Regions from separate parts of the Promicromonospora sp. Marseille-Q5078 genome, predicted to be linked through region 3. Evidence: predicted binding sites of a transcription regulator. Region 3 holds the regulator's gene; each other region holds the start of a gene.
The links. The regulator LexA, encoded in region 3, represses DNA repair genes until DNA is damaged. The targets are predictions, from matches to a motif close to TCGAACANNTGTTCGA.
Positions count from the first base shown of each region.

Region 1 (10,528 bases), 300 kb from region 3:
GGACGATCGCGAGGAACACCGGGAAGGTCAGCCCGGCGAGCATCAGGTAGTAGATCGCCCGTCTCCCCCGGAACTCGAAGCGCGCGAGGACGTACGCGCACATCGACCCGAGCAGCATGACCAGCACCAGCGCGCTCCCCACCACGATGATCGTGTTGGCGAACGCCCGGCCGATCTCGGCGTCGGTCCACGCCGTGCTGTAGTTCGTCCAGCTCCACTCGGCGGGCAGCGAGAACGGCGACCCGAAGATCTCCGAGCTGGTCTTGAACGAGCCGATGACCACCCACACCATCGGCGCGATCACCAGCACGCACCAGATCCCGAGGACGGTGTGGGACATCCCCGCCACCGTGCGGTCGCCCCGGCCGCGCCGCGCGTCGCGCGCGTCGCCCGCGCTCCCCGCCGCCGCCGGCGTCTTCGTCACGGTGGTCATCGTCGCCCTCCCTCGCCCTTGCCCCCGGTCAGTCGGTTCACGGTGAAGACCAGCGCGGCGAAGACCAGTGTGACGATCGCCATCGCCACGCCCATGGCGCTCGCGTAGCCGAACTTGCCCTCCGTGAAGGCGGTCCGGAAGAGCTGCTGGGACATCACCAGCGTGCTGTTGTCGGGCCCGCCCTGCGGGTTGAGCGCCTGCACGTACACGAACAGGTCGAGCGCGGTGATCCCGAGGTAGATGTATGCCGTCTGCACGTTGTCCCGGATCAGCGGGAGCGTGATCGACCACGACGTGCGCATCCGCCCCGCGCCGTCGATCCGTGCCGCCTCGTAGATCTCGGCCGGCACGCCCTTGATCGCCGCGATGAACAGGAGCATGTAGAAGCCCACGAAGCCCCACACCACGACGAGCATCGTGACCGGCATCGCCGTGCTCACGTTGCCCAGCCACGCGAAGGACTGGAAGCGGTCGAGCCCCAGGGCCGTCAGCACCCCGTTGACGAGGCCGTTGCTCGGGTCGAGGATCAGGCGCCACATGATGCCGACGGCGATCGCCGGGATCACGTAGGGGAACAGGGAGACCACGCGGTAGAACCCGGAGCCGCGGACCCCCCGGATCTGGCCCTTCGCCGAGCCGCCGACGGTGATGAGGATCGCGAACGTCAGCGCGATCCCGATGGTGATGAGCGGGATGAAGATACCGAACATCACGCTGTTGCCGACCGCGTTGACGAAGCGCGGGTCGGTCAGCAGGGCCACGAAGTTGTCGAGCCCGACGAAGTTGAACTCCGCCGAGAAGCCGGACCAGTCGGTCATCGCGTAGAACGCGGCCTGGACGAACGGCCAGATCACGAAGATCAGGAAGAGCGCCAGCGGCAGGCCGAGGAACACCACGAAGAAGCTGACGCTGTCGAAGGACGCCTTGCCGACCCGCCGCTTGCGGGGCCCGTCGCCGGGCCCCGCAAGCGTCCCCTCCGAAGCGGGCAGCGCCCGTCCCGGGATGGCCGTCATGACACCTCGATCTTGTCGATCGTGTCGTCCTCGCGGATACGGTCGCTGATCGCCTGCAGCTCCTTCGTCAGGTCGGCGACCGACTTCTTGCCGTCCAGGAACGAGTTCCAGATCGGCAGCTGCTCCTGGTTCATGCCGTAGGTGTTGACGAAGTTGAAGGTGTAGATGTCGCTCCCGGCGGCGCTGAGCATGTCCGTCTGGGACACGAGCGCCGTCGACCCGAACCCGTCGGCGGGGACGATGTCCTTGACGATCGTGGGGGCGAGCTTCGTCTTGGAGAAGTTCGTCGCGGACTCCTTCGAGAGCATGACCCGCAGCAGCTCCTTGCCGCCCGCCACGCTCTTCGCGTCCGTCGGGACGATGAAGGGCTCGCCGGCCGTCGAGTGGAGCGCGGTGGGTGCCATCTGGGCGCCCGACGTGACCGAGAAGCTGGGGACGCCCATCATCTGGAAGTCCGGCGCGGTCTGGTCCTTCATCTCGTTCTCGATCCACGACCCCGACGGGTAGAGCAGCGCCTCCATCTTGTTGCTCCACTGCGCCTGGGCGGCGGTGAACTGCGTGCCCGAGCCGCCGGGCTTGAAGTACCCGAGGTCGATGATCTCCTTCATGATCGCGAAGGTCGCCTGCACGGCGTCGTTCGACCACGAGCCGGGCTCGAGGTTCTCGAGCGCGAGGCGCACCTCGTCCCCGCCCTCCTTGATCGCCGACTCGATCGCCAGGGTCTGGTAGTAGGTCGCGGCCTCGGTGCCCCACAAGAAGAGGTACTTGCCGGCCTTCTTCGCCTCGGCGCCGAGGGCCTTCGCCTCCTCCCAGGTGGCGGGCGGCTGCCAGCCGTTGTCCTCGAAGAGCGACCCCGAGTACCAGACGCCGTAGACGGTGAGCACGTAGTTGAGGGCGGCGAACTTGTCCCCGTAGGTGCCTGGTGCGAGCACGCCCTCGTAGAGGGTGTCGCGAATGGTCGTGCCCTCGACGTTCGGGGCGTCGATGACGTCCGTGAGGTCCTCGAGCTGGTCCAGGATGGTGTTGAAGCCGATCGACTGGGCGCCGGAGTTGTCGATGAGGTCCGGCGGGTTGCCGCCCACGAACCGGGGCTGAAGCTCGGTGGCGATCTGCGTGGAGGGCGAGACCTTCACCGTGGAGCCCGCGTGCAGGCCCGCGAAGACCTCGCCCGCGAACTCGACGTAGTCGACGCCGTAGCCGCCGTCGAAGATCACGGCGTCCACGGTGGTGTTCTCGGCCATGCCGAACGGGTTCTTCGGGTCCGCGTCGCCCGTGGGCGCCGCGCTCGTCGCGCCCGTCTCGCCGCCGCCGCCGGTGGCGCACGCGGCGAGCGGAAGGCCGAAGGGGACCGCCGCGGCCGTGTACATCACGGCCCGGAGGACGGTCCGGCGGGAGGGGTCGGGGGCGGAGCTGCTGGAGTGGGAGGTGATGTTCCTGGTCATCGTCGTTGGTGCCCTTCGTGTCAGGGTGCGCCGGTCAGCGACCCGTCAGCCGGTGACGCCGTGTCCCGCGCCGTGGACCCTTCGCCAGACCTCCTCGTCTCGCGCGGCAGCGGACCGTCCCCCGGGAGCGTCGTTGCTCCCGAGGCCGTGGCGGCGCCCCGAGCCGTGGCCGGGTCGGCCGCGGTACGGGGTGCGTGACACCCCCGAGGGTGGGATCGCGTGAGCGTGGCCGCACAGGGTCCAGACGTCCACATCGCTCACGGAACTTTCTCCCATCCTTGGAGGGATGGATGGAAAGTATTCACCGGTGGACCGCACGTCAATATGTGACGCGCACCTGTAACCGGACTGGTACCGACCTTCACCCTCCCGGCAACAGCACGGTCAGAGGGCGGGCGTCGACAACCGCACCGGGGCCGGCTCGATCAGCACCGAGAAGTTCACCGACCTCGAGATGAAGCACAGCGCGTGCGCGCGGTGGTGCAGCTCGGCCACGGCGTCGTCCGTCGCGTGCTCCCCCGGGTCCACCGTGACCCGGGGCCGCAGGGTGACGTCGGTGAACTGGCCCTCGCCGCGGGACTCCACCCGCATCGTGCCCGTCGTGTCGTCGACGTACTCCCGCACCACGAGCCCGCGCTCCGCCGCGAGATGCAGGAACCACAGCATGTGGCACTGCGCGAGGCTGACGACGAACAGCTCCTCCGGGTTGTACCGGGTCGGGTCCCCCCGGAAGGCGGGGTCGGCGCTGCCGGGCAGCGGCGGCTTGCCGGTCAGGCGCACCTGGTGGTCCCGCGAGTACGACGTGTACGACGTCGTCCCCGCGGCACCACCGCCGCCCGTGTCCGGGTCGGGCCAGGCGACGGTGACGGCGTAGTTGTGGTGCGCACCCATGGCCACACGCTAGGGCGTCAGGCGGCGCTGCGCTTTCCGGACCGCTTCGTCGCCGGCTTGCGCTCGGCCTTCCCGGTCGAGCCTTCCTTCGACGTGCCCTTCGACGCCGTGCCCTTCGCGCTCTTCGACGCGGTGCCCTTCGACGCGGTCCCCTTCGCCGATCCACGTGTCCTGGGCGCGGACGACGCCGACGTCGCGGCGGCGCTGCGTGCCCGCGGTCGGGCCGCCGTCGGCACGGCGGGGTGCTCGTCGAAGATCGGCGCCAGGAAGCGGCCCGTGTGGCTCGCGTCGACCCGCGCGACGTCCTCCGGCGTCCCCTCCGCCACGACCGTGCCGCCGCCGGAGCCGCCCTCGGGGCCCATGTCGACGACCCAGTCGGCGCTCTTGATGACGTCGAGGTTGTGCTCGATCACGAGCACGGTGTTGCCCTTCTCGACCAGGGACTGCAGGACGCCGAGGAGCTTGCGGATGTCCTCGAAGTGCAGGCCGGTGGTCGGCTCGTCCAGCACGTAGATGGTCCGCCCCGTCGAGCGCTTCTGCAGCTCGCTCGCCAGCTTCACGCGCTGCGCCTCGCCGCCCGACAGGGTCGGCGCCGGCTGCCCGAGGCGCACGTACCCCAGCCCCACCTCGGACAGGGTGGTGAGGTAGCGCGAGATTGCCGGGAACGCGGCGAAGAACTCCGCGGCCTCCTCGATCGGCATGTCCAGCACGTCCGCGACCGTCTTGCCCTTGAAGTGCACCTCGAGCGTCTCGCGGTTGTACCGCGCGCCGTGGCACACCTCGCACGGCACGTACACGTCCGGGAGGAAGTTCATCTCGATCTTGAGCGTGCCGTCGCCCGCGCACGCCTCGCAGCGCCCGCCCTTGACGTTGAACGAGAAGCGGCCGGGCCCGTAGCCGCGGACCTTCGCCTCCTCGGTCTCGGCGAAGATCTTGCGGATCCGGTCCCAGACGCCGGTGTACGTGGCCGGGTTCGAGCGCGGCGTGCGCCCGATCGGCCCCTGGTCGACGTGCACCACCTTGTCGAGCTGGTCCATGCCCGTGACGCGGGTATGCCGGCCGGCCACCTGCCGTGCCCCGTTGAGCTCGTTCGCGAGCACGGTGTGCAGGATCGAGTTCACCAGCGTCGACTTGCCCGAGCCCGAGACCCCCGTGACCGCGGTGAGCACGCCGAGCGGGAAGGAGACGTCGATCCCCCGCAGGTTGTTCTCGCGCGCCCCGACGACCGTCACCTCACGGCCCGGCTCCGTCGCACGTCGCTGGGCCGGCAGGGCGATGCTCCGGCGCCCGGAGAGGTAGGCGCCCGTCATCGACCCCTCGGCCTCCAGCAGGCCGGCGTAGTCGCCCGAGTGCACGACGCGCCCGCCGTGCTCGCCCGCGCCGGGGCCGACGTCGACGATCCAGTCCGCCGCGCGGATGGTGTCCTCGTCGTGCTCGACGACGATCAGGGTGTTGCCGAGGTCCCGCAGCCGCGTGAGCGTCTCGATCAGGCGACGGTTGTCGCGCTGGTGCAGGCCGATCGACGGCTCGTCGAGCACGTAGAGCACGCCCACCAGGCCGGAGCCGATCTGCGTCGCGAGCCGGATGCGCTGCGCCTCGCCGCCCGACAGGGTGCCCGCAGGGCGCTCGAGCGACAGGTAGTGCAGGCCGACGTCGACGAGGAAGCCGAGCCGCGCGTGGATCTCCTTGAGCACCTCGACCGCGATGGCACGCTCGCGCTCGCCCAGCTCGAGGCCGTCGAGGAAGTGCTTCGCCTCGTCGATCGGCAGGCGGCACACGTCCCAGATCGACTTCCCGCCGACCGTGACCGCGAGGACCTCCGGCTTGAGGCGCGCGCCGGAGCAGACCGGGCACGGGACCTCGCGCATGTAGGCCTCGTACTTCTCCTTCGACCAGTCGGACTCGGTCTCCCGGTGGCGGCGCTCCAGGAACGTCACCGCGCCCTCGAACCCGGTCGAGTACTGCCGCTCACGGCCCCACCGGTTCTTGTAGCGCACGTGCACCTGATGGTTGCGGCCGTACAGGATCGCGTCGCGGGCACGCTGCGGCAGCGCGCGCCACGGCACGTCCATGGAGAAGCTCATCTCCTCCGCGAGGGCGGTGAGCACGCGCTCGAAGTACTCCGAGGACGTCAGCGCCCACGGCACGACGGCGCCCTCGCGCAGCGTCTTCTCCTCGTCCGGCACGACGAGGTCGGCGTCGACCTCCAGCCGGAAGCCGATGCCCGTGCACTCCGGGCACGCGCCGTACGGGGCGTTGAAGGAGAACGTCCGCGGCTCGATCTCGTCGAGGGCGAGCGGGTGGTCGTTGGGGCACGCGCGCTTCTCGGAGAACTTGCGCACCCGGCCCAGGTCGTCGATGTCGGCGTCGACGAGCTCGACCATGACGAGGCCGCCGGCGAGGCGCAGGGCGGTCTCGACGGAGTCGGTGAGGCGCCGCTGCACGCCGTCGCGCGAGACGAGCCGGTCCACCACGACCTCGATGTCGTGCTTGAGCTTCTTCTCCAGCGTGGGCGGGCTGGTCAGCTGCACGACCTCGCCGTCCACCCGCGCCCGGGCGAAGCCCTGCGTCTGGAGCTCGGCGAACAGGTCCGCGTACTCGCCCTTGCGGCCGCGCACGACCGGCGCGAGCACCTGGTAGCGGGTGCCTTCCGGGAGCTCCAGCAGCTTGTCCACGATCTGCTGCGGCGTCTGCGAGCGCACCGGCTCCCCGCACACCGGGCAGTGCTGCGTCCCCGCGCGCGCGAACAGCAGGCGCAGGTAGTCGTAGACCTCCGTGATCGTGCCGACGGTCGACCGCGGGTTGCGGTTGGTCGACTTCTGGTCGATCGACACGGCGGGCGACAGGCCCTCGATGAAGTCGACGTCGGGCTTGTCCATCTGCCCCAGGAACTGGCGGGCGTACGCGGAGAGCGACTCCACGTAGCGGCGCTGACCCTCGGCGAAGATCGTGTCGAACGCCAGCGAGGACTTGCCCGAGCCGGACAGACCGGTGAAGACGATCAGCTCGTCACGCGGGAGGTCGAGCTCGACGTTACGGAGGTTGTGCTCGCGGGCGCCGGAGATGACGAGGCGGTTGCTCACCCGGGCATCCTACGTCGGCGCACCGACACTCGTACAGGCGTTCTATGCCCCCGAGGGTGCGGGACCGGTCACACCGAGGCCCGCCCGCCGGCCTCTCGCCGGCGCGCCGGACGCTCCCCGCCCGCGGGGCGTCCGGGTGCTTGGATACCGCCATGTCCGTCTTCGCCGTCACGTACGTCTACGTCACCGACCCCGACCGCCTCGCCGAGGTCCGGCCCGAGCACCGCGAGTTCCTGCGCGACCTCCACGCGCGGGGCGAGCTGCGCGTGTCCGGCCCGCTGCCCGCCACCCCGGACGGCGAGCCCGGGGGCGCGCTCCTCCTCGTCGAGGCCGAGGACGCCACGGCCGCCCTCGAGCTGCTCGGCGCCGACCCGATGCGCCGGGAGGGCCTGGTCGCGCACCGCGCGGCGCGCGAGTTCGTCCCCGTCATCGGCGGCTTCGCCGCCTGACGTCGCGCGGCCGGGCCACGGCGCCACCGGCGACGCACACGACGAGGGCCCGGACGGTGCGCCGTCCGGGCCCTCGTCGCGCCGTGGTCGTGCCGTGGTCGTGCCGGTGTCGCCCCGCGGCCGGCACGGGTGCGGTCAGTGACCGGTCGCGTCCTCGCGCGTCGCGTCCGCCTCCGTCGCCCCGCCCGACGTCGCGGCGTCCTCCGCCGCCGCCACCGCGGCCGTCCGGCGCGTCTTGGCGAGGCTCGCGACCGTGGCGACGGCGATCGAGCCGAGGATCACCGTCAGCGACGCCCAGATCGGGATCTCCGGCGCCCACGCGACGTGCTCGCCGCCGTTGATGAACGGCAGCTCGTTGGTGTGCAGCGCCTCGAGGATGAGCTTGACCCCGATGAACCCGAGGATGACCGCGAGCGCGATCGGCAGGTACACGAGGCGCTCCAGGAGGCCGCCCAGGAGGAAGTAGAGCTGGCGCAGGCCCATCAGGGCGAAGATGTTCGCGGTGAAGACGATGAACGGGTCCTTCGTCAGCCCGAAGATCGCGGGGATCGAGTCGAGCGCGAACAGCAGGTCGGTCGACCCGATCGCGACGAAGACGACGAGCATCGGGGTGAACAGCCGCTTGCCGTCCACGACCGTGCGCACCTTGGCGCCGTCGTACTTCTCGCTCAGCGGCAGCACTCGCCGCAGCATCCGGATCGCTACGTTCTCCTTGTACTCGTCCTCGTCGTCCCCCGCGACCAGCTTGACCGCGGTGTAGATGAGGAAGGCACCGAACAGGTAGAACACCCACACGAACTGCTCGAGGATGGCCGCGCCCGCCAGGATGAACGCGCCGCGCAGCACGAGCGCGATGATGATGCCCACCATCAGCACCATCTGCTGGTGCTGCTTGGGCACCGCGAAGCGCGACATGATGATGACGAAGACGAACAGGTTGTCGACGCTCAGCGAGTACTCGGTGAGCCAGCCCGCGTAGAACTCGCCGGCGGGCGCCGTGCCCCCGACCGCGAGCATGACCAGGCCGAACACGAGGGCCAGGCCCACGTAGAAGGCGACCCAGATGCCGCTCTCCTTCATGCTGGGCACGTGCGGCCGGCGGCCGACGATCACGAGGTCGACGGCCAGCAGCAGGATCAGCGCCGCGAGCGACGCCGCCTCGAACCAGAACGGCAGCTCGTGGATCATGCATCTCCTTCGGAGGACGAGGTCGCGCCGGCGCCGACGCGGCGGTCGCGCCGGTCACGGGCCAGGGAGGCGATCGTCGTGACGGCGAGCACCACCACGATGAACGCGAGCGACAGGGTGGTCGAGATCTCGGGGATGGCCTCGATGTGCTCCCCGCCGTTGATGAACGGCAGCTCGTTGGTGTGCAGGGCGTGGATGACCAGCTTGATGCCGATGAAGCCGAGGATCGCCGCGAGCCCGTAGTTGAGGTAGACGAGCCGGTCCAGCAGGCCGTCCACGAGGAAGTAGAGCTGGCGCAGGCCCAGCAGCGAGAACGCGTTCGCCGCGAACACCAGGTAGGTCTCCTGGGTGAGCCCGAAGATCGCGGGGATCGAGTCGACCGCGAACAGCAGGTCGGCGCTGCCGATCGCGACCATGACGATGAGCATCGGCGTGATGTACCGCTTGCCGTCGATCTTCGTCGTCATCTTGTCGCCGACGTAGGAGTCGGTCGTGGGGAACAGGCGGCGCGTCAGCCGCAGCACGCCGTTCTCGCTCCACTCGTCGTCGTGGCCGGTGCCCGAGCGGGCCTGGGCGATCGCCGTCCAGATGAGGAACGCGCCGAAGATGTAGAACACCCACGCGAAGTTCGCGATGATCGCGGCACCGGCGATGATGAAGACGGTGCGCAGCACGAGCGCGATCGTGATGCCGATGAGCAGCACGCGCTGCTGGTACTCCCGTGGCACCCGGAAGCTCGTCATGATGAGGACGAACACGAAGAGGTTGTCGACGCTCAACGACTTCTCGGTGATGTATCCGGCGAAGTACTCGCCGCCGTACGTCCCGCCCCACACGATCCACACGATCACGCCGAACACGACCGCCACGGCGACGTACGCCAGCGACCAGGTGGCCGACTCGCGCAGCGTCGGGGCGTGCGGTGTCCGCACATGGCCGAGGTAGTCGACGGCGAGCATCGCCAGGATGACGGCGACGGTGACGATCCAGACCCACACGGGCACGATCACGGGCAAACCTCCGGTACGTAGCACTGAGCACCGGAGGTCTTCCCCACCCGGACCGGCCGATGGCCTGGCGTCCGGGCCGACGAGGCCGGACCGACAACGGTGCCGGACGTGATGACGACCTCATCGTGGGCGGGGTACTCCCCTCCAACCCGCATACCCTACATGAGACCCTGGCCCGGGCCTCCGCGCGCGCCAGGACGCGGAACCGCTGATCAGGGCGGCGCGACGACGCGCGGGACCGGGGGCCCGCCGCCTCAGGCCGTGGCCGCCTGCATCTGCCGCAGCTCCTTCTTCAGGCCGCCGATCTCGTCGCGCAGCCGCGCCGCGACCTCGAACTGCAGCTCGGCCGCGGCGGCATGCATCTGGTCGCTCAGCTCCTGGATGAGCTCGGCGAGCTCGCCCGCGGCGGCGCCGGCCAGCCGGTTCCCCGAGACCGCGCCCTCCTTTGGCGAGCCCGGCACGGGCGCACGACCGCGGCCCTGCCCGGACGCCGGCGCCTTGCGGTACCCGCCCGAGAGCAGCTCCTGCGTGTCGATGTCCTCGCGGGCCAGCATGTCCGTCACGTCGGCGATCTTCTTGCGCAGCGGCTGCGGGTCGACGCCGTGCTCGGTGTTGTAGGCGACCTGCTTGGCGCGCCGCCGGTCGGTCTCGTCCAGCGCGTACCGCATGGCCGGCGTGATCTTGTCGGCATACATGTGCACCTGGCCCGTGACGTTGCGCGCCGCGCGACCGATGGTCTGGATGAGCGACCGCTCGGAGCGCAGGAAGCCCTCCTTGTCCGCGTCCAGGATCGCGACCAGGGACACCTCGGGCAGGTCGAGGCCCTCGCGCAGGAGGTTGATGCCGACCAGGACGTCGTACTCCCCGAGCCGCAGCTCCCGCAGCAGCTCGACACGCCGCAGGGTGTCGACCTCCGAGTGCAGGTACCGCACCCGCACGTCCTTCTCGAGGAAGTAGTCGGTGAGGTCCTCGGCCATCTTCTTGGTGAGCGTCGTGACGAGGACGCGCTCGTCGCGGTC
Region 1 is NZ_JBNPQG010000001.1:2,229,760-2,240,287, reverse strand. It holds gene ACQFYA_RS10320 (carbohydrate ABC transporter permease) at 1-433, opposite strand, end outside; gene ACQFYA_RS10315 (carbohydrate ABC transporter permease) at 430-1,446, opposite strand; gene ngcE (N-acetylglucosamine/diacetylchitobiose ABC transporter substrate-binding protein) at 1,443-2,888, opposite strand; gene ACQFYA_RS10305 (OsmC family protein) at 3,273-3,779, opposite strand; gene uvrA (excinuclease ABC subunit UvrA) at 3,797-6,862, opposite strand; gene ACQFYA_RS10295 (YciI family protein) at 7,015-7,311, shown strand; gene ACQFYA_RS10290 (TerC family protein) at 7,447-8,499, opposite strand; gene ACQFYA_RS10285 (TerC family protein) at 8,496-9,509, opposite strand; gene uvrB (excinuclease ABC subunit UvrB) at 9,764-10,528, opposite strand, start outside.
Region 1: a site for LexA is predicted at 6,892-6,907, ahead of uvrA (excinuclease ABC subunit UvrA). Genes of this name have one in related genera too.

Region 2 (10,528 bases), on a different contig from region 3:
GACGACGCCACCGGCGAGGTCGACGAGCACTACCCGGACCTCTTGTTCTTCCACATTCCCCAGGGGCGATATGTCGTCATTGAGTTGAAGGTCGGCAAGTTCGAGCCCGGGTTCGTCGGCCAGCTCGGCACGTACGTCGCGATCGTCGACGACCAGCTGCGCGACGCCGCGAAGCACGCCCCGACCGTGGGGATCCTGATGTGCACCGGCAAGGGCGGCCCGACCGTGCGGTTCTCTCTGGCGTCCACGGCGGTACCCATGGCGATCGCCGACTACCAGGCCCTGCCGCCCGACGCGCGAGATGCGCTGCCCACCGCCGCCGAGCTCGAGGCCGTCCTCGAGCACGGCCTCGACGACGTCGACGACCCAGCGCAGCCCACCTGACCGTCCATCCCGCCGCACATCCGGGGTCACCAGGCGGCAACCCCGAGGTCCGCGAGTGCCTGGCCCTGCTGGGTGACCCTGCGGGTGCGTGCATTGTGTGGGGCTCCCTACCGTGGCGTGAGCTGAGCGAGGGGAGTGGGTCATGGCCGGGACGATCGCGGAGATGGACTCGCACGGGAACGACCCGCGCAACGTGCCGGGCTGATGGACATGCCCCCGGGGCTCAGGCTCCCGGTTGAGGTGGTGCTTGCGCGGGCGGTGGAGCGGATCCCGGCGTCCTCGGCGCTGCCGGGTGGGGCCCGGTTTGAGCCGAAATGGGACGGCTACCGCGGTGTTATCTCGAAGGTCGGGGACCGAGTGGGGGTGTGGTCGCGTCGCGGTACGGACCTGACGTCGACGTTCCCGGAGATCGCCGCGGCCGCGGGCGAGCAGCTCGCGTCCGGGACGGTGCTGGACGGCGAGCTGGTGGTCTGGTCGGGTGGCCGGTTGGACTTCGGAGCGCTGCAGGAGCGTATGGGGCGAGGGCCGCGCGCTGCGGCGGAGCATGCGCGACGCCGGCCCGCGTCGATGGCGGTGTTCGACGTGCTCGCAGCTGGTGGCGACGACCTGAGGGGCATGCCGTGGTCCCTGCGCCGGGCGCTGCTGGAAGACCTCGCGGCACTGTGGCGGCCACCGCTGAACCTGTCGCCGGTGACCGCGGACGTCGACGAAGCGCGAGAGTGGTTCGACACCTACGTCGCAGCCGGGATCGAGGGCCTGGTCGTCAAGGGCGCCGACCAGCCGTACCGCGGAGGGTCCCGCGACTGGTTGAAGGTCAAGCACCGGAGCACAGTGGACGTGGTGTGCGGTGCGGTCATCGGTCCTCGCGCCGCTCCTGAGCAGATAGTGGCCGGCATGCCGATCGCCGGGCGGCTGCGGATCGTGGGCCGCACCGGACCGCTCAGGCCCGGGGCTCGGCGGGCGCTCGCGGGCGTGCTGCGGGTGCCGGTGGGGGAGCACCCGTGGCCGGCGGTCGTGCCGGCGGGAGCGTTCGGGAGGTTCGGGCGTGAGCGAGGTCCGGTGGGGCTGACATTGGTGGAGCCGGTGGTCGTGGAGGTGTCGGCGGACGCCGCGTGGTCGGGCAGCTCGTACCGCCACCAACTCCGGTTCGTGCGCGCAAGGCCGGACGTAGAGGTCGCCAGCGTCACAGCTCCCGGCGCCCTGGAGCGCCCGTAGGTGTGGGCGGTGCGGTCTACGCTCCGGTCGTGAAGTTGCGCGCGCACGTCGAGACCATCCCGCCCGACAACTCGGGCACGCACGAGACCAAGGTGCGGGAGGTCGAGGTCGAGGCTGCGACGTACGAGGTCGGCCGGCCGTTGCTGGACGAACAGCTCAAGGACGGGGAGCGGATCATCACGATCCGGGTCGCCGACGCCTGACGTTCTACGCTGCGAGGCGTGCAGAGGGCTTGGACGTCACCGCCCGTGCTGGCGAAAGACTTGGGTATCACCCGGCAGGGGGTGCGGGCCTGGCTCCAACGGCACGGGTACCCGAAGGACCCAGACGGCCGTTATCGGATCGACGCAGCCACCGAGGCACGGATGCGCGCCTACTTCGCGGCGCGCAGGACTCCTCCGCCGCCGGGGCCGTGCAGCGTGGACGGGTGCGACCGCCCGCGCATGAGCCGGCGCGCCGAGCTGTGCGCTCTGCACCACCAACGGATGTACCGGCACGGGACCGTCGAGCGTCCCCTCCCGGGGGAGAACAACCGGGGCAAGACGCACTGCCCGAAGGGGCACCCCTACACGCCCGAGAACACCTACAGGCACGCCGACGGGCGGCGCCGCTGCCGCAGGTGCCGGATCGACCAGGCCGCAGCCTCGAAGCGCGCCCGCGCTGCCCGGGGGCTGACCTGATCCGCGGTGTGACTTCTGGTACTGGTGCGAACGTGTTCCTGGCGCAGGCGCGTCCCCTGTCCATCCGGCCGGGGACGCGCCTACCGAGGAAGGTCCTCAGGACCGCGGGCTCAGTGCGCGGCCTGGTACGCCTTGAGGATCGGTGCGGCGATGCGACCGCGGTCGGAGACCTCGTGGCCGTTCGCTCGTGCCCACTCACGGATCTTCGCGAGCTGCTCGCGGTCGGTGCGTGCCCCGCTGCGAGCCGACGGCCGACCAGAGCGTGTGGACGTCTTGCGCGCGTGCTCCACCCACTTGCCCACGGCGGTGCGCAACTCGTCGGCGTGCTTGGTCGTGAGGTCGATCTCGTAGGTGACGCCATCGAGCGAGAACGTCACCGTCTCGTCAGCGTCAGTGCCATCGACGTCGTCGACGAGAATGATCTGCTTCTTCTGAACCACTAGAGCCCCTCTCAGAGAAATGAACAGCCGCACAAACTATGGGTGCCGCAACTGAAGGAAGCAACCCGATGCCGCGGTGTGTCTCTGGCGCGAAATTTGCGGCGCGCGGCGGACATATTTTTGGGATAACCGTGTCGGGATGGCGTCGGGTCGAGAACCCGCGAGTCAGTGTCGTTAGTGAGCCACGGTGCGCCTCGACCATTCCGATCAGATCGTCGGCGATCTGCTCATGGATCAGGTGGGCGCGCGGGCCTGAGGCATCGACCAGAGACGTGATCACCGGATATCGGGCTCGACGACTACAACTCGCCCCGCTCGACCCGTTCGCGCGTCACCGCGTACTGGGCCTCGATGTACTCCTCGAACTTCGACCGCTCGATCCGCCACACCCTCTTGGGTCCGATCTGCAAGGCGGGTAGCTCGCCGCTGCGGCACAGCCCGTAGACGATCGTCGGCGAGACACCGAGCTCAGAGACCACGTCCTCGAGCTTCATGAAGCGAGGCGAACGGTCCTCGCCGGCGTCGGCAACCATGCGCCCATCATCGCTGCCCGCACACCACCCCGGTGACCGTTGTCCACAGGCTCAGCTCGCTGCGGGCGGCCGACGGCGAGGAACCGTCCGGAACACGTCGGCCACGTCCAACCAGCACAGCAACTCGCGTGCGTTCGTCGGCCCGTACGGAGGCTTCGCTATCACCAGCACCCGGTCGTCCGTCCACCTGATCGCCCGCGCCGGCACCCACTCGACCCCCGTCGACCACACCAACCGGACGATCACGGGTCGATCACCCTGCGGTCGAAGCGACACCCGACGCGGCACCCGCGCCTTGTTCAACGGATCCTGATCCGGCCAGAACCAACCTTCCGCCGGCGGCACATCCAGCGGGCGCTCCTCACGCCGACCCTCACCCGTCACAGGGCCTACGATAGAACACCAGTTCGAATGGTTGGAGGTGGCCGAGACCGTGACCGCCCCCACCAGTGACGCCCTCGCCACCGCCCGCGCGGCGCTTGCGGCTGCCGAGTTGCGCACCGGACTGCGTGAAGGGCCGGGCGTCGAACGCCGTGCGCGCCTGCGCTCGATCCCGGGCGCAGCCGCGACACCGGCGCGCCCAGAGCCGATCGGCGTACGCGACCTCCTCCCGGAGGGCCGTCTGCCGCAGGGGTCGGTCAGCGTCGTGGCCGGCTCGCCCAACCTGCTGCTGGCGTTGCTGGCGGCGTCCCAGGAGCGCGATGACTGGATCGCGTTCGTCGCTGCACCCGAGACCGGCTACCTTGCCGCAGCAGAGCGTGGCATCGACCTCGAGCGAGTCATCGCCATCCCCGACACTCACGGCCGCCCTGCCGAGACGGTCGCCGCACTGCTCGACGGCATGAGCTATGTCGTCACCGGTCCCCAGATCGCACTGTCGCCTTCGGAGCGCCGGCGACTGCTCGTCCGGGCTCGCGAGCGCGGTGCAGGCCTGGTCTCCACGACGCCGTGGGAGCATGCGGCGCTACGCCTGCACGTCGTCGGCGCGCGGTGGTCCGGCGTCGACGAAGGGGCTGGCTACCTCAGGCACTGCGAGCTCGACGTCGACGTCGCCGGCCGCGGAGCCGGGCTGCGACAGACCATCGCCCTGCCGCCGGGCCCCGTGAAGGGCGACGACGACAGGGCGGCCGAGAGGAAGGGCGACGGCGGCTACGAGGCCCTGGCGGCCTTCGGCTGAACGACGCGAAGGCCGGGGCGGAAGTCGGAGATCTCGACGGGGATCGTCTCGTCGGAGAGCTCGAGGTTCCGCTCGCCGAATCGAGAGGCTCTACCGGCGACGTCGGCGACATGCTCGCGCTGCTCGTCTGTGCGCTGCAGGGCACGCAGAAGCGCGTCGCAGCCCCCGGGCACCTCGACGTCCCACCCTGGACCGGTGAGGTTGCACTGTCCGCGCACGCCCTGGCGGCGGTCGATGATCGTGTACACGATCTCGCTCGCGGCCCAGAGCTCGCGCTTGCGGGTCAAGACGCTGTAGTGCTCATCGCCGGCGCGCACGGTCCACCAGCGCCCCGCCTCGCGGGTAGGGGTCGCGAAGCGCACTCGGTCGCCGGATGTCAGGGCGCGGATCGGGCTCGAGGAAGCCTCGGCAGGCATGGTGGGTGTCGCGTCGACGGTGAGCATGTCGCCCCCTGTGCGGGTCTGGCAGGAACGGTGGGTCTGTTAGGCGCTGAGGGCTTCGAGCGCTGCGCCAGCGTGCGGCTCGAGCGTGGCGGCCATGGCCCCCTTGAGCTTCTGGATCGCCTTGTGGCACCGCTTGCGGGCCATCGCCATCGAGCACCCGAACTTCTCGACGGCCTCGGGGTAGCCCAGTCGCCTTACCGACGGGTCGTCCGGCAGGTAGACCGCCGCGAGGAGACGTGCGTCCTCGAGCGAGATCACCTCGGCCTTGACGCCCCACGCCATCACGTCGATGAGGTCGGCCTCAGCGGTGATGTCCTCGGTCGGGTCCTTGTCGATCGTCGCCAGGTCAAGAGGGTCGATGGACGGATGCAGGCGGTGGGTCTCCCCGGAACTCCGGTAGTCCCGGACGAACTCGCTCGGATCCAGTGGCACGTCGTTGTAGTGCTGCTCGCGAACCCCGGTGACGCGCCGAAGGGTGTCGAACGCGAGATTGGCCGCGACGCTGTTCTTCCGACGCTCGACCGGGTAGGTCGTCATGACCTCCCAGAAATCGCCGATCGTGATGTGGCGGCGATCCTCCGCCCACGTGTCCGAGGTCGACGTGCAGTCGGCCGGGTTGGTGTGAGCGCTTGTCTGGGCCAGCTTCGGAAGCATCGCCTGCAGCACCGTGCGGCCGGCGAGCTGCTGGCCGCCTTGGAACTGCCGGATGAGCGCGAGCAGGATCTCGTTCTTGCGAGCATTCGGCGCAGAGTCGATCGCGTCGACGATGTCCCCGGGGCGCGCGAAGCCCGCGAGCGCAGGTTCGGTCCGTGCCCAGCGGCGCAGCGTCGACCGCGTGCTGGCGGATGTCTGCAGCTGCACCCACTCCTGGGCGAGGTGGCGGTACAGCGGCGACGCGAAGCCGGTGGGGGCAACGTCGTGCTGCCGGAACGGGTTCCTCGTCTTGCTCATCGCTCTGACTCCCTGTGCGTGCGGTTGGTGCGTGCAACGTAGGCAGGACTGCTCCGATTTGACTACGGGTGTGGGGCCACCATGCGCCTTGTCCGGCCGAGCCCCACTCAACTGACGGGGGCTTGCCGGATCTCTTGCCCGATCCGCACGCGGCCGAAATCGCCTGCGGGCAAGGGCGTAGCGGTGGGGCTGGGCAAGGCGTGAGGGCCTGTGACCTGCGATGACGCGGGATGGGCAGGAGCGCGAGAAGAAAGCCGAGCAAGACGGGTAACAGCGGCCTCTGTGACCGCACCTTCTGTTCTCGAAGGCGTCCGAGAGCTGAGGAGAACCCGATGAGTCCTGTCCACCGCGTGCACCACGACGTCGCCGACGACATGGCTGATGCCCGCGACCTGGCCGACACGGCCACGGTCAAGCGCGCCGCGGATGCCGTGCGTGAGGCCGTGGCCAAGCTCGCCGCGCGCCCGCTGGACGAGGACACGACCAAGCAGATGCAGGCGGCGCTCCAGCAGGCCGAGACGCCGGCCGTCCGCAGGGCGGTGCGCCGACTGCGCGAGCCGAGCTCGCCCCGGCCCGTGCTGTCGGTGGTGCCGTCGTTCGACGAGCGCGTCAGCGCCGTGAACCGAGGAGGTGACGCAGCGTGAAGCTCAAGACCCGTTCGCGCGAGAAGCGCGAAGAGGACCAGGCGCCCTACGAGGTGGCCGACGACCAGGCTCGAACGACCGAGGCCGCGGCCTCGACGTCAGCCGAGACCATGAACTGGACGGGCGGCTCCCTGTGGGCCTCCCGTGCCGCCACCGGTGCGCTGTGGGCCGCCGTCGTCGCCGGGCCCCTCGCGCTCGCCGGCGTGGTCGCGTTCGCCGCGACGCCGCCGAGCACGGCGCCCGCCGCAGTGGAGCAGGTCGACGTCGGGGAGGCCACGACCGCCGGGGAGACCGCGCGCGACCTCGTCGACGCGTGGCTCACTGCCACGCGAGAGAACGCCGGCGCCCTGCAGCGGCAGTACCCGGCCGAGGTCGCGTCCCTGCCCGACGAGGCGCTGCCCGTGCGATCGGTCGCCGTTGCCTCGGTGACCGACACGGGCGAGGGGACGTGGTCGGTCGTGGTGGGCGCCGACGTCGACGAGCCCACGACCGCCGCCTCCGATGCAGACGACGACACCGAGGCGACGACGACCTGGGTGCGCCGGTACTTCCAGGTGCCTGTCCTCGTCGCCCCGACCCAGGCCGGGCTCGGTGCTCGAGCTGGTGCCCTGCCGACCCCGGTCGCCGGACCGCCCCTCCTGGCGGACGCGCCGAACGACTTCACCAGCGACGTCGCCGCGGACACCGAGCTGCACGAGTCCGTCGCCGGCTTCCTCACCGCCCAGCTGACGGGCGAGGGCGACATCGAGCGCTACGTGAGCCCGGGCGCCGTCATCGCCCCGATCGACCCCGCGCCCTACAGCGGCGTCGAGATCGACGGCATCAAGACCAGCGGCACCCACGAGAACGGCTCCACGCCGACCGACGGTGACCAGCTGGACGTGCTCGTCGACGTCGCCCTCGTGCGACCCGACGGCGAGAAGACCTCTGCGCAGTACGTCCTCGACCTCGAGGCACGCGCGGGGCGGTGGGAGGTCGCCGACATCTCCACCGCGAACACCACGCGTCCGGACTGGACGCCCACCTCCGAAGGAGACCCCTCATGATCGACCTCACCGTTGTGGACGTCGTCACCCAGGCGCTCGGCGCCGGCCAGGTGCAGGCCGCCGGCGGCGCGACGCTCACCGATTCCCTGAACAGCCTGATCAGCGGCTTCATCTCGCTGCTCAAGAACGCGGCGATCCTCGTCGTCTTCTACTTCATCGTCATGAAGGCGGCACAGTCGCGGTTCGCCGTCGCCGCCGTCATCGTGTCGGTCGTCGTCGGCGCCCTCGTGCTCTTCGCGATCAACGGCGGCGTCAAGTGGGCGCAGGACCGCTTCACGAACGAGGTGAACGCCACCTCGGCGAGCCCCGCCGTCGTGCTGACCATCGACACCCCCAACCCGGACCTGGTCTGACTCACAGGCCCCACGGACAGGAGGTGTGGTGATGGCTCAGGAAACGGAAGCGGCGCGCTGGTTCACCCGTGCCCGTCGGATCCCGATCCTGATTGGACGGGCGCACGACGGGTCCCGAATCCCCGGTGGCCCGTACACGATCGGGCAGGTCATCGCGGCTGCCATCGCACTGTTCGTGATGTGGAAGACCGCGACGCTGTGGGCCCACTTCGGCTGGGTCACCAACGCCACCGTCTTCATCGGGGTCGTGGCCGGGGTCGTCATCCTCGTGGGCAAGCTCCCGCGCGGCGGCCGCAACCCCTTGTCGTGGGCCGCCGGCTTCCTCGCCCTCTACCTGCGCACGCCCGGCGGGACCGTCGGAGGCCGCCCGCTCCGGGTCACCCCGCCCCGCAAGGTCCAGCACCGCATCGTGATGCCCGTCGCCACGCTCCCCACGAGCACGCAGGACGAGGACGACCGGGGAGTGCAGCCGGCCACGGCCGAGCAACCGTCCGTGGACCCGACACCCGTCGCGGCCCAGGCCGCCCCGCAACCGCCCCGCACCGCCGCGCCCGCAGGGGCGCAAGTGCAGCTCACCGCAGTCGGCCGGCTGCTGGCCGTGAACAACGCCGAGGAGGACTCATGAGGAGCCACCTGACCGACATGACCCACAACCTCACCTGGACCCGCTCGGGGACCGTGTGGGCGATGTGGCGCCTCGACCCGCTCGCGTACGGGTACCGCCCGCTGGACAGCAAGGTCGAGGTGCGGAACCTGCACACGGCGCTGTTCCAGGCGCTGCGGGGCGAGGCGCTCCTCATGGGCGTGTGCGCGTCGACGGACCCCACTGCCGTCGTCGAGCGGATGGTGCAGGGCGTCGACCTCGAGAAGCGTCCCGAGTGGGCCCAGGAGTGCATCGAGACCCTGGACTTCCTGATGGAGATCGACATCGGCCGTCGCGCGTACTGGCTTGCGGTGCCGCTGCCGAACAAGGGAGCCAAGGCCTGGACGGAGCCGCTCCGGTCGGCCAAGGCGAACCTCAAGGACACCCTGGCGATGCCGCGCACCGGGCCGTCGCGACGCGAGATCGAGGCGCGGCTGGAGCAGGCCGAGCTCATCCGCAAGGCGCTGCCGGGCAAGTTCAAGGCGCGCCCGGCGAGCGTGGCCGAGATGGTGTGGCTGGAGCTTCACGCCCAGCAGCGCGGCCTGCACCTGGACATGGCGGTCCCGGTCGACGACCAGGACCCGATGACACAGATGCTGACCGCGGGCACGGCGATCCCCGACGTGCACCTCGACCCCTGCGGCCAGACCGACGACGAGATCAAGCGCGAGCAGCCGGGCAAGAGGCGGGGCAAGACAACGGGCAAGAGCCACCCCACCCGACTGCCCGCGCACAAGATCCTCAGCCGCCGCTACCTCAAGGTCACCAACCTGATGACCGAGCAGCCGTCGTACCAGGTGATGCTCGCGATGGCGGACGTGCCCAACGGCGGGGCGGCGTTCCCCGGCGGCGAGTGGCTCGGCCGGATCGACGAGACGGGCATGGCCGTCGACTGGGCACTGCGGATGCACGTGCGCACCGGTGCCGAGGTCACCGCCCGCAACCGCCGCGCCAACGCCAACCTGAGCGACCAGATGGACCAGCGCTCCGAGGACAACCGCGCCGGCGGCATGAGCCAGCTCGCGCTGGCCGGCCAGGAGCTCGCCGAGCTGCAGTCGATCATCGACGCCGACGACATGGAGGTCGAGGTCGAGCACACCGCGATCTTCGCGATCGGCGCACCTGCGCCCGAGGAAGCGATCGACACCGCCCGCGAGCTCACCAAGCACTTCGCACGATCGCACTTCAAGTTCGTCACCGACGCGGTGGCCCAGGAAGACCTCTGGCACGCCATGCTGCCCGCCACGCCGACGAGCCAGCCGGTACGGCAGCTGTCGCAGATCACCACCGCGGGCAAGCTCTCCTTCGCGATGCCGATCGTGACCAGCGAGCTCGGCGACGACCGAGGCAGCCTCCTGGCCCTCGAGATCTCCGGTGGCCGCCCCCACCCCGTGCTGATCGACCTCGCCGGCGCCGGCACCGACATGGACGTCGCCATGGCGGTAGGCGTCGTAGGCGAGCTCGGCTCCGGAAAGTCGGTCACCCTCAAGAAGCTCGGCTTCGACGCCGTCGACCGCGGGGCGACCCTCATCGCCGTCGACCGGACGAAGGTCGGCGAGTGGGCCACCGCCGTCGAGCCGATCCCCGGATCGGTCGTCGTCGACGTGTCCGAGGCCGCCCAGCACAGCCTCGACCCGCTGCGCATCTTCGGCACCCGTGGCGCCCGCTACGCGCAGTCCTTCCTGACCACGCTGCTGAACATCGACTCCACCGACAACGAGGGAGTGCTCCTCAGCGACGTCCTGGAAAAGGGGTACCTCGAGCGCTACGGGATCACCAGCCTCGGCGCCCTCATCGCGCACCTGATCAGCGACGAGTGCACCCACACCGACGCCAAGGACCTCGGACGCAAGATGAACGTCTTCGCCCGCAAGGACTTCGGCGCCGCGATCTTCGACCCCGACCTGCCTGCCCTCGACCTGACCGCGCCCGCGATCGTCGTGCGCACCGCAGAGCTCGAGCTGCCCGACTCCGAGGAGCTGAACAACCCGCTGCGCTTCCGCCAGATGCGACTGGAGA
Region 2 is NZ_JBNPQG010000002.1:24,189-34,716, reverse strand. It holds gene ACQFYA_RS20970 (PDDEXK nuclease domain-containing protein) at 1-384, shown strand, start outside; gene ACQFYA_RS20965 (ATP-dependent DNA ligase) at 589-1,599, shown strand; gene ACQFYA_RS20960 (hypothetical protein) at 1,629-1,802, shown strand; gene ACQFYA_RS20955 (histone-like nucleoid-structuring protein Lsr2) at 2,390-2,752, opposite strand; gene ACQFYA_RS20950 (helix-turn-helix domain-containing protein) at 3,019-3,252, opposite strand; gene imuA' (DnaE2-dependent mutagenesis accessory factor ImuA') at 3,686-4,429, shown strand; gene ACQFYA_RS20940 (hypothetical protein) at 4,402-4,872, opposite strand; gene ACQFYA_RS20935 (hypothetical protein) at 4,912-5,823, opposite strand; gene ACQFYA_RS20930 (hypothetical protein) at 6,156-6,467, shown strand; gene ACQFYA_RS20925 (conjugal transfer protein) at 6,464-7,513, shown strand; gene ACQFYA_RS20920 (hypothetical protein) at 7,510-7,866, shown strand; gene ACQFYA_RS20915 (hypothetical protein) at 7,898-8,491, shown strand; gene ACQFYA_RS20910 (ATP-binding protein) at 8,488-10,528, shown strand, end outside.
Region 2: a site for LexA is predicted at 3,648-3,663, ahead of imuA' (DnaE2-dependent mutagenesis accessory factor ImuA'). Genes of this name have one in related genera too.

Region 3 (10,528 bases):
CGCGGACACCGTCGTGGCCGACACCGAGCTGGCGCCCTCCCAGCGGCGTGCGCTGGAGGACATCGTCAAGGTGAAGGTGGTGGACCGCACCGCGCTGATCCTCGACATCTTCGCCCAGCACGCCAAGTCCCGGGAGGGCAAGGCGCAGGTCGAGCTGGCGCAGCTCGAGTACCTCCTGCCGCGCCTGCGCGGCTGGGGCGACTCGATGTCCCGCCAGGCCGGCGGGCAGGTGGGCGGTCAGGGCGCCGGCATGGGCTCCCGCGGCCCCGGCGAGACCAAGATCGAGCTGGACCGCCGCCGCATCCGCAACCGCATGGCGAAGCTGCGGCGGGAGATCGCCGCGATGGCTCCGTCGCGCGAGACGAAGCGCCTCGAGCGCAAGCGGCACGCGGTGCCCAACGTGGCGATCGCGGGCTACACCAACGCCGGCAAGTCCTCGCTCCTCAACGCGCTGACCGACGCCGGCGTGCTGGTGGAGAACGCGCTGTTCGCCACCCTCGACCCGACGGTGCGCCGCGCGCGCACCGAGGACGGTCGGCCCTTCACGCTGACCGACACCGTCGGCTTCGTGCGGCACCTGCCGCACCAGCTCGTGGAGGCGTTCCGCTCCACGCTGGAGGAGGTGGGCGACTCGGCGCTGCTGCTGCACGTCGTCGACGTCTCCCACCCCGACCCGGAGGGCCAGATCGCCGCGGTGCGCGAGGTGCTCGCCGAGATCCCCGGTATCGCCGACGTGCGCGAGGTCGTCGTGCTCAACAAGGCCGACGTCGCCGACCCGGCGGTGGTCGGCCGCGTGCAGCGCCGCGAGCGGCACAGCGTCGTCGTGTCCGCCCACTCGGGCGAGGGCATGGCCGAGCTGCGCGAGCTCGTCGCGGCCGAGCTGCCCCAGCCGCAGGTCGAGATCGACCTCGTCGTGCCGTACTCGCGCGGCGACCTCGTGCACCGCGCGCACGAGGTCGGCGGGTCCGTGCAGGAGGAGCACCTCGCCGAGGGCACCCGCCTGCGCGGCCGGGTGGACGAGGGCCTCGCCGCCGAGCTGCGCCACGTCGCCGTCACCGCCTGACCCCGACGGCGGAGCGGCGCCCACGGGCTGTGGGCGCCGCGGCCGGAGGTCGGCGGACCGCCCTAGGATCGACGGGTGACCTCCGCCGACACCCCCGACGCCCAGACGCTCCTCGACCTGGCGGTGGGGGCCCTCGGCGGAGGCCGCCGCGACGGCCAGCACCAGATGGCGACGGCGGTCGCCGAGGCCGTCGACGAGGGGCGGCACCTCCTCGTGCAGGCCGGCACCGGGACGGGCAAGTCGCTGGCCTACCTCGTGCCGGCCGTGCGGCACTCGGTGGTCGACGGCAAGCGGGTGCTCGTCTCGACAGCGACCCTGGCGCTGCAGCGGCAGGTCGTCACGCGAGACCTCCCGCTCGTGGCCGAGGCGGTGGGACCGCGGCTGCCGCGGGTGCCGAAGGTGGCGCTGCTCAAGGGCTGGCACAACTATCTGTGCCGGCACAAGGTGACCGGCGGCTACCCGGTGGAGGGCGCCACCCTCTTCGACCTCCCGGCCGACCCCGGGCCGGGTGAGGGGGCGGGCGCCGAGCAGCACCCGGCGCCCCCCGCGCCCCGCGCCAAGGGCGCTCGCGCCGACGACGCCACGACCCTCGCCGACCACGTGCGGCGCCTGCACGCGTGGGCCGACGAGACCGACACCGGCGACCGGGACGACCTCGTGCCCGGCGTCCCCGACCGGGCGTGGCGCCAGGTGTCCGTCACTGCCCTGGAGTGCCTGGGCAACCGCTGCCCGCTGCTGGCCGAGTGCTTCCCGGAGCACGCGCGTGCCGCGGCGCGGGAGGCCGACGTCGTCGTGACCAACCACGCGATGCTCGGGATCGCCGTCTCCGGGAACCCCGGCGTCCTGCCGGAGCACGACGCCGTCGTCGTCGACGAGGCGCACGAGCTCGCGGAGCGCGTGACGGCGGCCGCCACCGTCGACATGTCCCTCACGGTGGTGGAGCACGCGGCACGCCTCGCGCGCCGACACGGGGGCACCGAGACGGAGTCGCTGGACGCGGCGTCGCAGCGGCTCGGGTCCCTCCTCGCCACCGCGCCGGCGGAACGCTTCCCGCTCGGGCTGCCGGACGAGCTGCGCGCGGCCGTCGGGGCGGTGCGCGACGCGGCGCGCGAGCTGCTCACCCGCCTCAAGCCGCAGGGCGAGGCGAAGGGGCAGGGCGCGCCCGACGCCGGGATGAAGATGGCGCAGTCCGCCGTGCTCCAGCTCTTCGAGGTCGCCGAGCGGATGGCGGCCGAGGACACGACGTCCGACGTGCTGTGGTGCTCGCGCCCGCCCGAGAACGCGCCCTGGGCGGGCGACGGCATCACCCGGCTGCACGCGGCGCCCCTCGCGGTCGCGGGCCTGATCCGCACGCACCTGCTCGGCGAGGCGACGGGCGTGTTCACGTCCGCGACGCTCACCCTGGGCGGCACGTTCGACCCGGTCGCGCGCTCGCTCGGCCTCGCCGGCTCCGGCGGGACGGACGAGACGGCGGACTGGAGCGGCCTGGACGTCGGCAGCCCGTTCGACTACCCGCGCCAGGGGATCCTGTACGTCGCCCGCCACCTGCCCGCGCCGGGGCGCGAGCCGACGACGGACGCCCAGCTCGACGAGATCGCCGGCCTGATCGAGGCCGCGGGAGGACGCACGCTGGGGCTGTTCTCGTCGCGGCGCGCGGCCCTCGCGGCGGCCGAGGCCATGCGCGAGCGGCTCGACGTGCCGGTGCTGTGCCAGGGGGACGACCAGCTGCCCACGCTGGTGCGCGCCTTTGCGGACGACCCGGCCACCTGCCTCTTCGGCACCTTGTCGCTGTGGCAGGGCGTCGACGTGCCCGGGCCGAGCTGCCAGCTCGTGCTCGTGGACCGCATCCCGTTCCCGCGCCCGGACGACCCGGTGAAGGCGGCCCGCGCGCGGTCCGTCGAGCAGGCGGGCGGCAACGGGTTCATGCAGGTCTCGGCCACGCACGCGGCGCTGCTGCTCGCGCAGGGGGCCGGCCGCCTGGTTCGCACGTCCGAGGACCGCGGCGTGGTCGCGGTCCTCGACCCGCGTCTCGCGACGGCTCGGTACGGGTCGTTCCTCACCCGGTCGATGCCGGACTTCTGGCCGACCACGGACGGCGAGCTCGTCCGTGCTGCGCTGCGGCGGCTCGACACCTAGCCTGGGGCCGTGGACGGCACACGCAGTACGACCAAGCTCGCGATCGTCGGCGCCGGCGCGGTGGGGTCCACCCTCGCGTACGCCGCCCTGGCCCGGGGGGCGGCCCGCTCCGTGGCGCTCATGGACGTCAACCGCGCCAAGGTGGAGGCGGAGGTCCTCGACCTGCGGCACGGCGGCATGTTCATCCCGCAGGCGGAGATCGAGGGGTCCGACGACATCGAGGTGTGCCGGGGCGCGGACGTCGTGGCGGTGACCGCGGGCGCGAAGCAGAAGCCCGGCCAGAGCCGGCTGGACCTCGCCGAGGCGACCGTCGGGCTCACGCGCACGATCCTGCCGCGCCTGCTCGAGGTGGCCCCCGACGCCGTCTACCTCATGGTCACCAACCCCGTGGACGTCGTCACGTACGCCGCCCAGGAGATCAGCGGCCTACCCCGCGAGCGGGTCTTCGGGAGCGGGACGGTGCTCGACTCCTCGCGGCTGCGCGACGCCGTCGCCCGGCACTGCGGGGTCGCCGTCGGGAACGTGCACGCGAATATCGCGGGCGAGCACGGGGACTCGGAGATCGTGCTGTGGAGCTCCGCCTCCATCGCCGGCGTGCCGCTGCTCGACTGGCGTCCGTTCCGGGGGCGCCCGCCTCTCGACGAGCCGGCCCGGCACCGGATCGCCACCGACGTGGTGGAGTCGGCCTACCGGGTGATCGCCGGCAAGGGGGCGACCAACTACGCGGTGGGGCTGGCCGCGACCCGCATCATCGAGGCGGTCCTCAACGACGAGCACCGCGTGATGAACGTGTCGTCACGGCTCGACGGCTTCTACGGGATCGACGACGTGTGCCTGTCCGTGCCGTCCCTGGTGGACCGGCGCGGGGTCGCGGAGACGATCGACACCCCGCTGTCCGACGACGAGCTGGCCGGCCTGCGCGCCTCGGCCGAGAACATGCGGTCGGTGCAGCGCCGGCTCGGCCTCTGAACCCGCAGGGTCGCCCTGCCGGCCGGCTCAGAGGCTGCGGAGCACGGCCACGACCCGGCCCAGCACCTGGGCCTCGTCACCGGGGATGGGGGAGTAGGCGGCGTTCTGCGGCATCAGCCAGGTGTGGCCGTCGGCCTGCTTGAAGGTCTTCACCGTGGCCTCGTCGTCGATCATCGCGGCCACCACCTCGCCGTTCTCGGCGACGGGCTGGCTGCGCACCACGACCCAGTCGCCGTCGCAGATCGCCGCGTCGACCATGGAGTCACCGGCGACCTTGAGCAGGAACAGGGCGCCGTCGCCCACGATCTGACGGGGGAGCGGGAACACGTCCTCCACCACCTGCTCGGCGAGGATCGGCCCGCCGGCGGCGATCCGGCCCACGAGCGGGACGTACGAGGGGGCCTGCGCCGGCTGGGCGTCCGACCCGGCGACCGACCCGGCGACGAGTCCCTGCGGGAGCGCGGCGGCGGACCCGGTGTCGCCGTCGGCCGTCGGGGCCGAGGGGTCGACCACCTCGATCGCGCGGGGACGGTTGGGGTCGCGCCGCAGGTAGCCCTTGCGCTCCAGGGTCGTGAGCTGGTGCTTGACGGAGGAGGGGCTCGCGAGGCCCACGGCCTCGCCGATCTCGCGCATGGTCGGGGGATACCCGCGCGCCTCGACGGAGCTGCGGATCGTCTCGAGCACACGCCGCTGGCGCGGCGTGAGCCGGTCGGCCGAGGGGGCGAGCTCGCTCACGGACGCGAGCGCGGTCCCGGTGCCGCCGGCCACGTCCTCCGGGGTGTCGCTCGGCGCCGTCCACGGCGCCGGAGCCGCCGGGGCCTGGTCCCGTCCGCTGGTCATCGCGTTCTCCGTCCTGCAGGGGCGCGGCCCGCGGGCGGGCCGATGAAATCCGACAAACCTTCCATCGCGCTGCTGGTCACTCTAGGACAGTTCCGCCCCGACATCAAACATCTGTTCGATCAGACCTCGACCGTGTCGTCGCGACGTGGTACACCTAGTACAGCAGTTCGACGTACAGGTGTTCGACGAACGGATGTTCGACGAAGGCGCCGCCCGCGGGGCGGCGCGGCGACGTGGACCGGAGGCAGGACGATGCAGAACCCGCGCAGCACCACCGACGCACCGGGCTTCCTCGGCCTCGGGGGGCTCCGGCTCACCCGGCGGGGCAGGGTCGTGATCGCCCTGCTCGCTCTGGTGGTCCTCGTCGGTGCCGGCCTGATCGGGCAGCGCGCGGTGGCGGAGTCGCCCGGGTCCGGCGTCGAGGTCCGGCTGCACACGGTCGCCCCCGGGGAGACCCTTTGGCAGTACGCGCAGTCGGTGCGCGACTCGGGTGACGACCTGCGGGACGTGGTCGCGGAGCTGCGCGACCTCAACGGCCTCGCGACGGCAGAGCTCCGGACGGGGCAGGTCGTGCTCCTGCCGCTCGACTGATCGGCCACGGGTCCGCCGCCGCGCTGCTTCCGTCGTGGTGTCCGCCGCGAGCCGGCGCCGGTGGCAGGATGGACCTGCTTGCGCCTGGAGTCGCCCGCCGCTTACCTTGTCGGGCAGCCGGGCGCCGGTCCGGAGCCGAGCGCAGGAGACCAGCGATGCACTGCCCGTTCTGCCGCCATGCGGACTCGCGAGTCATCGACTCGCGCACCTCCGACGACGGTTCGTCCATCCGCCGACGGCGGCAGTGCCCGGCGTGCCAGCGCCGCTTCACCACGATCGAGACCGCCAGTCTGTCGGTCGCCAAGCGCTCCGGCGTCACCGAGCCGTTCAGCCGCGACAAGGTCGTGGCGGGGGTGCGCAAGGCGTGCCAGGGCCGGCCCGTGAGCTCCGACGACCTGGCCCTGCTGGCGCAGAAGGTGGAGGAGACGCTCCGCGCGTCGGGCCGCCCGGAGGTCGAGGCGAACGAGGTCGGGCTCGCGATCCTGGGGCCGCTGCGCGAGCTGGACGAGGTCGCCTACCTGAGGTTCGCCAGCGTCTACCAGTCGTTCGAGTCGCTGGAGGACTTCGAGAGCGCGATCGTCTCGCTCCGCGCCGAGCGGGAGGCCCGGGACGACGGCGAGTCGTCGGCGGACGACTGTGGCTCGTCCGACCGCGACGGTGCGACGTCGGGGGCGACGGTCGCGGGGCGCGACACGGCCCGCTGAGGGATCCCCGCCCGGTCCGGGCGAAATGCCCTGGCGTCTCCCAAGGTGCCAGGGCATGCTGGACCGCACCAGGTGCTGCGCGGTCCGCCGTGCGAGCACGCCCACCCCGACGGACCACGAGGTGACCGTGATGACGACGGACGACTCCAAGGCGGCGAAGCCCTCCGAGGACACGAAGGCGCGCTTCCGGGAGGCGCTGGAGCGGAAGAACGCCGCCAGCCACCCGACCGCCGGCAAGGACGGCAACACCGGCCAGGTGCACGGTTCCGAGACCGCCGGGCCGGTGCAGAAGATGTTCCGGCGCAAGTCCGGCTGAGCCGCTCGGCCGCACGCCGGCCGCACGTGCGAAGGGCCTCCCCGGGGAACCGGGGAGGCCCTTCGTGCGTGGGGGGGCCGGAATCAGCCGGCCGCGGGCCCGGGCGGGAACTCGGGCCGCTCGAAGGCGTCCCGGATGCGCAGGCGGATCGTGGAGTCCATCGCCTGCAGCTTCGCCGAGGCGCCGCGCTGCGTGACGTCGGAGATGTCGGTGACCACGTAGCCGACCTCGCCGCGGGTGGCGAGCATCTGCGCCTCGATGTTGGCGCCGTGGTCGGCGAACACCTGGTTCACCCGCGCGAGGACGCCGGGGACGTTGCGGTGCAGCAGCATGATGCGGCCGACGCCGGTGTGCGCGAGCTGGAGGTTCGGGAGGTTCACGGACAGGGTCGTCGACCCGGTCAGCACGAAGTCCCGCACCTTCTTGGACACGAACTCGCCGATGGCCTCCTGGGCCTCCTCGGTCGAGCCGCCGACGTGCGGCGTGAGGATGACGTTCGGCAGCCCGCGCAGGGGAGAGGTGAACTCGTCGCCGCGCTTCTTGGGCTCCGTCGGGAAGACGTCGACGGCCGCGCCGCCCAGGTGGCCCGACAGGATGTGCTCACGGAGCGCCTCCACGTCGACCACGAACCCGCGGGACAGGTTGAGGAAGATCGCGCCGGGCTTCATCCCGGCGAACAGCTCCGCCCCGAAGAGGCCGGCGTTGCCGGGCCGCCCGTCCACGTGGATCGTCACGGCGTCGGAGACGGCGAGGAGCTCCTCGACGGTCTCGACGCGGTGCGCGTTCCCGAGGGACAGCTTCTCGGCCGTGTCGTAGAACACGACCCGCATGCCCAGGTTCTCCGCGAGCACCGAGAGCTGGGAGCCGATGTTGCCGTAGCCGATGATGCCGAGGGTGCGGCCGCGCACCTCGTGCGCGCCGTCGGCGGTCTTGTCCCAGACGCCGTCGTGCAGCGCCTTGTCGCGCACGGTGAGGCGGCGGGTGAGGGAGATGATCTCCGCGACCGCCAGCTCCACCACGGAGCGCGTGTTGGAGTACGGCGCGTTGAAGACCGCGACACCGTGGGCCGCGGCGGCCTCGAGGTCGATCTGGTTGGTGCCGATGGAGAAGGTGCCCACGGCCTGCAGGCTCGGGACGCTCTCCAGGACCTTCCGCGTCACGGTGGTCTTGGACCGGATACCGAGGATCTGGAAGTCCGCGAGGGACTCGATCAGCTCGGCCTCGTCGAGCGCGCCGGAGCGCGTGACGACCTCGATCCCCGCGTCACGGAGATTCTGGGCGGCGACAGGGTGGACGTTCTCGAGCAACAGGGCACGCAGCACGTGCCCATGGTGCGCCGTGCGGGGCCGTGCCCACAAACCCGTCTCACGCCACGGCGAGCTCCACGATCCCGGCGGGGAGCTGCTGCTCGTGCACCACGACGAGTCGCTGGGTGGGCCGGGTCATCGCGACGTACAGGTCCGAGGCGCCCCCGGGCCCGCCGGTGACCGCCTCGGGCTCGACCAGGACGACCGCGTCGAACTCCAGGCCCTTGGTCCCGCGCGGGTCGAGCACGACGACCTGCGCGTCCTCCGGGCGCTGCGCGAGCAGCCGGGACGCCTCCTCCGGTCCCAGCGCGCCGGGCAGCGCCGACTCCACGGCCTCGCGCAGCGCGCGCACCTGGTCGGCGGCCGCGACCACCGCGACCCGGCCCGCGCCGTCGGAGCCGACGAACTCGGCCGCGAGCGAGAGCACGTGGTCCACGACCTCCCGCACGAGCACGGGCCGTGCGGGGCCGGACGGGGTGACGCGGCTGAGCTCGAGCGCGCCGACCACCTCGCGGGCCGCCGTCAGCGGCGAGGTGGGCAGCCCCGCGGCCGCCGCCATGCGCTGCGCGGCGTCGGCGACCTCGGCCGGCGTGCGGTAGCTGACGGTGAGCTCCTCGAGGCGCCACGAGTCGCCCAGGACGGGGCCGAGCGCGCCGGCCCACGACCGGGCGCCCGCCGCCGACGACGTCTGCGCGACGTCGCCGACGATCGTCATCGAGCGGGTGGGGACGCGGCGCACGAGCATCCGCCACGCCATCGGGGAGAGCTCCTGGGCCTCGTCGACGACGACGTGGCCGTACGTCCAGGTGCGGTCCTCCGCGGCGCGCTCGGCGGTGGTCAGGCGCGGGCCCGTGGACTCGAAGCGGGACGCCAGCGTCTCGGCGTCGACGAGCCCGCCGCCCGCGCCCGTGGACTCGAGGACCGAGCGGGCGTACTCGAGCTCGGCGGCGCGCTCGGACGCCCGGGCCCGCGCCTCGGCGCGCGCGATGGAGTCGTCCTCGCCGAGCAGCTCCGCGGCCTCGTCGAGCAGGGGGACGTCGGCCTCGGTCCACGGGGTGCCCGGGTCCCGCCGCACGGCGGCCCGCTCGCGGTCGGACAGCTCGGGGGCCGCCTCGGCGAGGCGGTGCGGCTTCGCGAAGAGGTCGGCGACGAGCTTCTCGGGCGTGATCGGGAACCACGCGAGGTTGAGGGCCACGCGCACGTCGCGATGCGAGCGCAGGTCCTCGGTGACCATCGCGACGTCCTCGGGCGCGAGCTCGGTGTCCGCCGCCGCGCGGTACTGGTCCACGAGCCGCGCCAGCATGTCGCGCACGAACGTCGCCCGCGCCTCGTTGTGGGGCTTGTGGGTGCGCCGGGCGCGGGCGATGGCGTCGCGCACGTCCCGGCGCCGCACCGCGAGGTCGTACCCCTCGAGCCGGAAGCGCACGTCGCGGGCGGGGACGCGCTCGCGGGCGCGGACGGCGCGGTGCACGACGTCGCGCCACACCAGGCGTCCCTTGATCTCCGTGGCCTCCGGGCCGTCGACCTCGGTGGCGCGGACGCCGGGCAGCAGCTCGCCCACCGTCGTCGCCACGACGCCCGTCTCGCCGAGCGAGGGAAGCACCTGGTCGATGTACCGCAGGAACGCGCGGCTCGGGCCGACGAGCAGCACGCCGCTGCGCTCCAGCACGCGCCGGTGTGCGTACAGGAGGTAGGCCGCGCGGTGCAGCGCGACGGCGGTCTTGCCGGTGCCGGGCCCGCCCTGGACCACGAGCGCGCCGGGCAGGTCGGAGCGGATGATGCGGTCCTGCTCGGCCTGGATCGTCGCGACGATGTCGGTCATCCGGCCGGTGCGACGCGCGGCGAGCGACGCCAGCAACGCGCCTTCGCCCGACAGCGTGGAGGCGGCGAGGGTGCCGTCCGTGCCGTCGCCCTCTCCGTCGACGGACTGCAGCGCGTCGAGGTCGAGCACCTCGTCCTCGAGGCCGGTCACGGCGCGCCCGCTGGTGACGAGGTGCCGGCGGCGTCGCACCCCCGCGGGGTGCAGGGCCGTGGCCCGGTAGAACGGGGTGGCGGCCGGCGCTCGCCAGTCGGTCAGCAGGGACCGGTGCTCGTCGTCCGCGAGACCGAGGCGCCCGACGTACCGAGTGTCGCCGTCGTCGAGGTCGAGGCGGCCGAACGCGAGCCGGTCCTCGACGGCGTCGAGCTGCGCGACGCGGTCCTCGTACAGGGTGGCGAACGCGTCGCGCTCGCTCCGGTTCTGCGGCGATCCGGAGGGCCCGGACCGGCGGACCTCCACCAGGCGGTCGCGCGTCGCGCGCCGCAGCTCGTCCAGTCGGGCGTAGAGGCCGTCGACGACCCCTTGCTCGCGGGCCAGCTCGTCGTGCCTGCCTGCCACGCATCCTCCCCAGCGTCCTTCGCGCCGCGCGCGGTCGGCGGCGCGGCCACGGTGCGGCGGACCATCATTGCAGATGCCGCGGGCGCCCGGGTGCGCCGTCCGGGCGCCGAGCGGCGACGCGCCGGGCCGGGGGCACCGCCCGGGCGGGCACGTGCGGGCTAGGATCTGGCCCATGAGCAGCGGCGACGTCCTGCGAGCCGGGTCCGAGGGGCCGGCCGAGGACGC
Region 3 is NZ_JBNPQG010000001.1:1,926,420-1,936,947, forward strand. It holds gene hflX (GTPase HflX) at 1-1,063, shown strand, start outside; gene ACQFYA_RS08920 (ATP-dependent DNA helicase) at 1,139-3,199, shown strand; gene ACQFYA_RS08925 (L-lactate dehydrogenase) at 3,209-4,168, shown strand; gene lexA (transcriptional repressor LexA) at 4,196-5,008, opposite strand; gene ACQFYA_RS08935 (LysM peptidoglycan-binding domain-containing protein) at 5,261-5,599, shown strand; gene nrdR (transcriptional regulator NrdR) at 5,755-6,303, shown strand; gene ACQFYA_RS08945 (DUF5302 domain-containing protein) at 6,359-6,619, shown strand; gene serA (phosphoglycerate dehydrogenase) at 6,703-7,941, opposite strand; gene ACQFYA_RS08955 (HelD family protein) at 7,985-10,303, opposite strand; gene ACQFYA_RS08960 (PP2C family protein-serine/threonine phosphatase) at 10,476-10,528, shown strand, end outside.